Regions from separate parts of the Streptomyces sp. 7R007 genome, predicted to be linked through region 1. Evidence: riboswitches for the same ligand, from Rfam matches in the RefSeq annotation. Region 1 holds a riboswitch; the other holds the start of a gene.
The links. Region 1 has a riboswitch for glycine ahead of gcvT (glycine cleavage system aminomethyltransferase GcvT). Riboswitches for the same ligand answer to the same signal wherever they lie in the genome.

Region 1 (3,931 bases):
GTACCTGGTCGCGCATCCAGGTGGCCACGGGGTCGTCCGTGACGTCCAGCAGGACCAGGTTGACCGGCCACTTGGTGGGGATCCTGGTGACCGCGCGCTCCAGGGCCTGGAGAGGGAGGGCCCGCAGGTCGCCCTCCCACTGGGAGAGTTCGACGCCCACGAACATCACGGGGTCGGCCGTCTCGATCGCGGCGAGGCAGCGGCGGGCCGTGACGACCACGCCGGCCCGGGCGAACTCCTCGGAGGCGGCGGCGAGGAAGTCGATCGGGTCGTCCTGCCAGTCCGGTTCGTAGAGCTTGACGCGGCCGCCGGAGGCCGGGCCGTCCAGGGGGGTGCGGCCGGCGCGGCAGAGCTCGGCCACCGCGGCCGGCGGCAGCGGGATGCCGAGCACGCCGTCGGGGTTGACGGCGATGCCGACCTGCGGGGGCAGACCGCGGGCGAACTCGACCGCCGGGGCGATGGTGTACGACATGTGGTTGCCGACGACCTGGCGGAACTGCTCCTCGGAGCTGAAGACGGGCACGTAGGCCTGGCCCTCGATCTCCAGCGTGGGCAGGTCGAGGGGGCCGCTGTGCGGGCCGCCGCCGTTGGGCAGCGGGATCCAGACGAAGCTGCGGCCCAGCACCTCGACGATCCGGCCGACGGCGGAGGGTACGCCGAGGGAGGCCGACAGCACCTCCTCCAGCTCGTTGCCGGGCCATCCGCCGTGCGGATGGGGGTGCGCCTGTGCCGGGAAGTCCGCGGGGAAGTCCGCCGCCGGGAAGTCCATCTGCCTACCGCCTGCTTGGAACCTGCTGTGGCTGCACAGGCTAACGGGTGCCGGCCGGCGTCAGCCCGTGAAGCCGATCCTGCGCAGGCCGTCCGCCGCGTCGCGGTCGAGCAGGACGGCCGTGTCGACCCCCTCGGGCAGCTCGCCGCGCTCGACGGAGCGCAGCAGACGGGCGGCGGTGGCCCGGTGGCGCAGGAAGGCGTAGCGCGAGACGCCCCGGCCGCGCTCGCGCTGGCCCCGCAGCGCGGTGTCCGGGGCGACGTCCAGCAGGAGCAGGTGCAGGCGGCCGCCGCGGCGGCGGGCGGCGCGGGCCAGCCAGCCGCGCACCCAGGGCTGCGTGCCGCAGTCGTGGACGACCACGCCCTCGCCGCCGCGCAGGGCCCGGCGCAGCCCGGCGTAGTGGGAGAGGCGGACCAGGGGGCGGTAGAGGGCGTACGGGAGGAAGCCGGGGACGCGGCGCTCCCAGCTCTCGCGGGCGTCCTGGGAGTCGATGCGCGGGCCGCGCACCGCGCGCCGCATCAGCGTGGACTTGCCGCTGCCGGGCAGGCCGGTGATCACCACCAGGTCGCGGGGGCCGAAGAGCAGGACGTGCGGGCCGCGGCCCGCGCGGTCGCGCAGATCGCGGACGACCGCTGCCGGGCGCCTGCCGGACCGCTCGCGGGCCGGGGCGGCGGGCTGCGCGGGCAGGGCGATGCCCGACGTCGTCGCGTATGCCGTCGTCCTTGTCACCGTGATCGTCCTTCCCGCGGGGGTCAGGAAAGTTTCTCCCCACTCAATGTAAAGAGACGGTAATGGACGATCTCTCGCGGTTCCGTTCGCGTCCGGCCACAGCCCTGTTACAGGTGCGGCCCTGCCGTGGGCCCCGCAGGCGTGCAATGATGTGCCCGCCAACTGCATACCGGCCGTTTGAATCCGCGCGGGAGAGTCCCCGGAGGTCCTCGCGACCCGGGGCGCCGAAGGAGCAAGTCCCTCCCTTGAATCTCTCAGGCCCCGTTACCGCGCGGGCGAGGCACATCTGAAAAGCGGACCGCCGCCCGCGGTGGTCCCACCCAAGGTGCAAGCCGTGCCCCTGTGTGGTCATGGCGAACCTCTCAGGTTCCGATGACAGATGGGGAGGAACGACCTCGTCCTCCCCCATGCTCGAACGAGCTCGCACGGGAGGTACCCCCATCGCCTTGGGAGACGACCGTCCGATGAGCAGTACCGAACCCACTGGATTGCGTCACACCGCGCTCGATGCGCTGCATCGCTCGCTCGGTGCGACGATGACCGACTTCGCCGGCTGGGACATGCCGCTGCGCTACGGCTCCGAGCGCGACGAGCACCACGCCGTGCGCACCCGCGCCGGGCTCTTCGACCTCTCCCACATGGGCGAGATCACCGTCACCGGTCCGCAGGCGGCGGCCCTTCTCGACCACGCCCTCGTCGGCAACATCGGGGGCGTGCGCGTCGGCCGCGCCCGCTACACCATGATCTGCCAGGAGGACGGCGGCATCCTCGACGACCTGATCGTCTACCGGCTCGCCGGGACCGAGTACCTGGTCGTCGCCAACGCCTCCAACGCCCAGGTGGTGCTCGACGCGCTGACCGAGCGCGCCGAGGGCTTCGCCGCAGAGGTCCGCGACGACCGCGACGCCTACGCCCTGATCGCCGTCCAGGGCCCGCAGTCCCCCGGCATCCTCGCCTCGCTCACCGACGCCGACCTCGACGGGCTGAAGTACTACGCCGGCCTGCCCGGCACGGTCGCCGGCGTCCCGGCGCTGATCGCCCGCACCGGCTACACCGGCGAGGACGGCTTCGAACTGTTCGTGAAGCCGGAGCACGCGGTGGAGCTGTGGCAGGCGCTGACCAAGGCCGGCGAGGGCGTCGGCCTGGTCCCGTGCGGGCTGTCCTGCCGGGACACGCTGCGCCTGGAGGCGGGCATGCCGCTGTACGGGCACGAGCTGTCCCGCGAGCTGACCCCCTTCGACGCCGGGCTCGGGCGGGTCGTGAAGTTCGACAAGGAGGGCGACTTCGTCGGGCGTACGGCGCTCGAGGCCGCCGCCGAGCGGGCCGCGTCGGCGCCGCCGCGCGTCCTGGTCGGCCTGGTCGCCGAGGGCCGCCGCGTCCCGCGCGCCGGGTACCCGGTCGTCGCCGGCGGCGAGGTGATCGGCGAGGTCACCTCCGGCGCCCCCTCCCCCACCCTGGGCAAGCCGATCGCCATGGCCTACGTCGACGCGGCCCACGCGGCACCGGGCACGCCCGGCGTGGGCGTCGACATCCGGGGCAGTCACGAGCCGTACGAGGTCGTGGCGCTGCCGTTCTACCGGCGCCAGAAGTAGCGACCGCAGGTGACGTCGAGCACGAGAACGCTGCTCACGTACGCCTTCCGCAGTCCCCCATTCACCAGCACTCCCCCGCGTACAGGAGAATTCAGGCCATGAGCAACCCCCAGCAGCTGCGCTACAGCAAGGAGCACGAGTGGCTGTCGGCCGCCGAGGACGGCGTCGCGACGGTCGGCATCACCGAGTTCGCGGCCAACGCGCTCGGCGACGTCGTCTACGCCCAGCTCCCCGAGGTCGGCTCGACGGTGACCGCGGGCGAGTCCTGCGGCGAGCTGGAGTCGACCAAGTCGGTCAGCGACCTGTACTCGCCGGTCAGCGGTGAGGTCACCGAGATCAACGAGGACGTCGTCAACGACCCGTCGCTGGTGAACTCCGCCCCCTTCGAGGGCGGCTGGCTGTTCAAGGTACGCGTCGCGGAGGAGCCGTCCGAGCTGCTCTCCGCCGACGAGTACACCGCCTTTTCCGCCGGCTGAGGAGTCGTAGGCCTGATGTCCGTTCTCAACACGTCCCTGCACGAGCTCGACCCGGAGGTGGCCGCGGCCGTCGACGCCGAGCTCGCGCGCCAGCAGTCCACCCTGGAGATGATCGCCTCCGAGAACTTCGCGCCGCTCGCGGTGATGGAGGCCCAGGGCTCGGTGCTGACCAACAAGTACGCCGAGGGCTACCCGGGCCGCCGCTACTACGGCGGCTGCGAGCACGTCGACGTCGCCGAGCAGATCGCGATCGACCGGGTCAAGGAGCTGTTCGGCGCCGAGTACGCCAACGTGCAGCCGCACTCGGGCGCCTCCGCCAACCAGGCCGCCCTGTTCGCGCTCGCCCAGCCCGGCGACACCATCCT
Region 2 (3,931 bases), on a different contig from region 1:
CGCCCACCATCCTGCATCTCGACATGGATGCCTTCTACGCCTCGGCGGAGCAGGCGTCCAAGCCGAGTCTGCGCGGGAAGGCCGTCATCGTGGGCGGGCTGGGGCCGCGCGGGGTGGTGGCCACGGCCTCGTACGAGGCGCGGGTCTTCGGGGTGCGGTCCGCGATGCCGATGGCCCAGGCGCGGCGGCTGGCGCCGAACGCCGCGTACCTGGTGCCGCGGTTCGGGTTCTACCGGGCGATCAGCGAGCAGGTGATGGGGCTGCTGCACGAGCTGTCGCCGCTGGTGGAGCCGCTGAGCCTGGACGAGGCGTTCGTGGACCTGGAGGCCGGGGGCGCGGCCTGGGACGAGGCGTCGGCCCGGCTGGTGGGCGAGAAGCTGCGCGCCGACATACGGGCGGTGACCGGGCTGACGGGGTCCGTCGGGCTCGCCGCCTCCAAGATGCTCGCGAAGATCGCCTCCGAGGAGGCCAAGCCCGACGGGCTGGTGGTGATCCAGCCGGGGACCGAGCGGGCGATGCTCGGGCCCATGCCGGTGCGGACCCTGCCGGGGGTGGGGCCGGCGACGGGGGACCACCTGCGGCGGGCCGGGATCACCACGGTGGACGACCTCGCGGAGGCGGGCGAGGACGAGCTCGTACGGCTGCTCGGGAAGGCGCACGGGCAGGCGCTGTACGCCATGGCGCTCGCGCACGACGAGCGGCCCGTGGTGGCCGAGCGGGAGGCGAAGTCGGTGTCGGTCGAGGACACCTACGACGTGGACATCCACGACCGGATCCGGGTGGGCATGGAGGTGCGGCGGCTGGCGGACCGGTGCGTGCGGAGGCTGCGCGGGGCCGGGCTGTCGGGGCGGACCATCGTGCTGAAGGTGCGGCGGTACGACTTCTCGACGCTGACGCGGTCCGAGACGTTGCGGGGGCCGACGGATGATCCGGCGGTGGTGCGGGAGGCCGCGGCGCGGTTGCTGGAGTCCGTGGACACGACGGGTGGGGTGCGGTTGCTGGGGGTGGGGGTGAGCGGGCTGGCCGACTACACGCAGGAGGACCTGTTCGCGCAGGCGGCGGGGGAGAGCGTGGAACTGGATGTGGAGGAGGCGGAGGAGGAGTCCGCCGAGGTGCGGGATGTCGTGGTGGAGCGGCGGTGGCCTGCGGGGCATGACGTGCGGCATGCCGTGTTCGGGCATGGGTGGGTGCAGGGGAGTGGGCTGGGGCGGGTGACGGTGCGGTTCGAGACGCCGGGGTCGGAGCCGGGGCGGGTGCGGACGTTTCGGGCCGACGATCCTGAGTTGACGTTGGCTGAGCCGTTGCCGTTGGTCGTGGATGTGGGTGCCCACCCGCACCACCCATGACAGTTTCGTCGTCGGGTGCGGGTGGCCCTTGCGGGGGCTGAGCGCCGCCGGCGGCTGCCGGAGGGTGAGTGGGGCGGCTGCGGCTCGGCCTTGCGGTCAAGCGGGCGGGTGGAGTCGGCCGGGGGCCGGGGGCCGCAGGTGGTGGGTGGAGTCGGCGGGCGTCGGGTTCTTGGCTGCCGTGGTGGGTGGAGGCGGCCGGGGCGCGGGTCGTAGGCCGCCGGGGTGGGTGGAGGCGGCCGGGGGGTGGGTTGTGGGCCGTCGTGGTGGGGGAGTCGGCCCGGGGGGCGGTTGTTGGGCGGCTGTTGTAGGGGGAGTCGGGTGGGGGCCCTCGGATGGTGTGGGGGTCAGGGGTCTTCTGGGGTGGTTGTTACGTCTTCTGTTGTTGCCAGGGTGCCGAAGTCCCGGTCTGTGGGCGGGGGTGGGGGCGTGTGGAGGCCGTAGTGGTGGTAGAGCTGGAGTTCCTGGTCGGGGGAGAGGTGGCGGCCCACGCCGAAGTCGGGGGCGTCCCTGATGAGGGAGCGGTCGAAGGGGATGTGGAGGGTGCCCTCGACCAGTTCGCTGGGCTCCAGGGGGACGAAGGCGTCGCGCGAGAAGAGGCCCGTGCGTATGGCCGCCCACTCCGGCACGCCGGTCGCGTCGTCGAGGTAGACCTCGTCGATGGTGCCGATCTTGGTGCCGTTGCGGTCGAACGCCTTGCGGCCGATCAGGTTGCGCGGATCGATGTCGGTCTGCACGGGCCCTCCTCTTGGTCGCAACTCATTCGTAAGCACTACAAAAGAGCACATTGGAGCAAGCGGCCACTCGAAGTCCGGTCCGATGTGCTCACTGGTAGGCTGACAGCGGCTGCTGACCCCGTGCGGGAGAGTCCTCCGGGCACTGTCCGGAGGCGCCGAAGGAGCAAATCCTCCCCGGAATCTCTCAGGCCCACGTACCGCACGGACGAGGTCACTCTGGAAAGCAGGGCGGGTGTCGACGGCTTCCGCTCTCACCGACGGTGAAAGCCGGGAGCTCTCGGGCGACCCGGTGAAGCTCTCAGGTTGAGATGACAGAGGGGGAGGCCGTCCGGGTACCCGCGCCGTGGTGCCCCTCGAAGGTCGCGTCAGACCAGGAGGCCTCCGCAATGACCGCCCACCGCACTCCGCTCTCCGAGCTTGAGAAGGGAATCCCCTTCGAGCAGCGTCACATCGGTCCCGACCACGAGGCGCGGGCCAAGATGCTCGCGCACGTCGGGTACGGCTCGCTGGACGAGCTGACCGCCGCCGCCGTGCCGGACGTGATCAAGAACGCCGATGCCCTGGAACTGCCGCAGGCCCGCACCGAGGCCGAGGTGCTGGCCGAGCTGCGTTCGCTCGCCGACCGCAACCAGGTGCTCGACTCCATGATCGGGCTCGGCTACTACGGCACCTTCACGCCCCCCGTCATCCTGCGCAACGTGATGGAGAACCCCGCCTGGTACACGGCCTACACGCCGTACCAGCCGGAGATCTCGCAGGGCCGCCTGGAGGCGCTGCTCAACTTCCAGACCATGGTCGCCGACCTCACCGGCCTGCCCACATCCGGCGCCTCCCTGCTCGACGAGGGCACGGCCGCCGCCGAGGCCATGGCGCTGTCCCGGCGCATGGGGAAGAACAAGAAGGGCCTGTTCCTGGTCGACGCCGACGCCCTTCCGCAGACCATCGCCGTCATCGAGACGCGCGCCGAGCCGACGGGCGTCGAGGTCGTCGTCGCCGACCTGAGCGACGGCATCCCGGCCGACATCGCCTCGCGTGAGATCAACGGCGTGCTCCTCCAGTACCCCGGCGCCTCCGGAGCCGTACGCGACATCAAGCCGGTCATCGACCAGGCGCACGAGCTCGGCGCCCTCGTCACCGTCGCCGCCGACCTGCTCGCCCTGACGCTGCTGAAGTCGCCCGGCGAACTGGGCGCGGACATCGCGGTGGGCACCACCCAGCGGTTCGGCGTGCCGATGGGCTTCGGCGGGCCGCACGCCGGCTACATGGCCGTACAGGAGAAGTTCGCGCGCAGCCTGCCCGGACGGCTCGTCGGGGTGTCCGTGGACGCGGACGGCCACCAGGCGTACCGACTGGCGCTGCAGACCCGTGAGCAGCACATCCGGCGGGAGAAGGCCACCAGCAACATCTGTACGGCGCAGGTGCTGCTCGCCGTGATGGCCGGGATGTACGCCGTCTACCACGGGCCCGAGGGGCTCAAGGGCATCGCGCGGCGCACCCACCGGTACGCCACCATCCTCGCCGAGGGCCTGAAGGCCGGCGGCGCCGAGGTCGTGCACGGCGCCTACTTCGACACGCTGACCGTGCGGGTGCCGGGCAGGGCCGGCGACGTCGTGGCCGCCGCGCGCGAGAACGGCGTCAACCTGCGTCTCGTCGACGCCGACCACGTGTCGATCGCCTGCGACGAGACGACAAGGCGGGCCCAGCTCGCCGCCGTGTGGGCGGCCTTCGGGGTCGAGGGCGACGTCGAGTCACTGGACGCGGTCGCCGGGGAGACCCTGCCGGGCGGCCTGCTGCGCGACGACGACTTCCTCACCCACCCCGTCTTCCACCAGCACCGTTCCGAGACCGCGA

Region 2: linked by a shared signal. The riboswitch ahead of gcvP (aminomethyl-transferring glycine dehydrogenase) and the one ahead of gcvT (glycine cleavage system aminomethyltransferase GcvT) in region 1 are both predicted to bind glycine.

What each region holds. Positions count from the first base shown of each region.
Region 1 is NZ_JBTWMV010000046.1:37,695-41,625, forward strand. Features, by position in the region: gene ACYF6T_RS36280 (enhanced serine sensitivity protein SseB) at 1-769, opposite strand, end outside; gene ACYF6T_RS36285 (AAA family ATPase) at 830-1,504, opposite strand; glycine riboswitch at 1,677-1,778, shown strand; glycine riboswitch at 1,779-1,887, shown strand; gene gcvT (glycine cleavage system aminomethyltransferase GcvT) at 1,963-3,090, shown strand; gene gcvH (glycine cleavage system protein GcvH) at 3,189-3,566, shown strand; gene glyA (serine hydroxymethyltransferase) at 3,582-3,931, shown strand, end outside.
Region 2 is NZ_JBTWMV010000022.1:123,426-127,356, reverse strand. Features, by position in the region: gene ACYF6T_RS27030 (DNA polymerase IV) at 1-1,346, shown strand, start outside; gene ACYF6T_RS27025 (PRC-barrel domain-containing protein) at 1,691-2,080, opposite strand; glycine riboswitch at 2,194-2,290, shown strand; gene gcvP (aminomethyl-transferring glycine dehydrogenase) at 2,467-3,931, shown strand, end outside.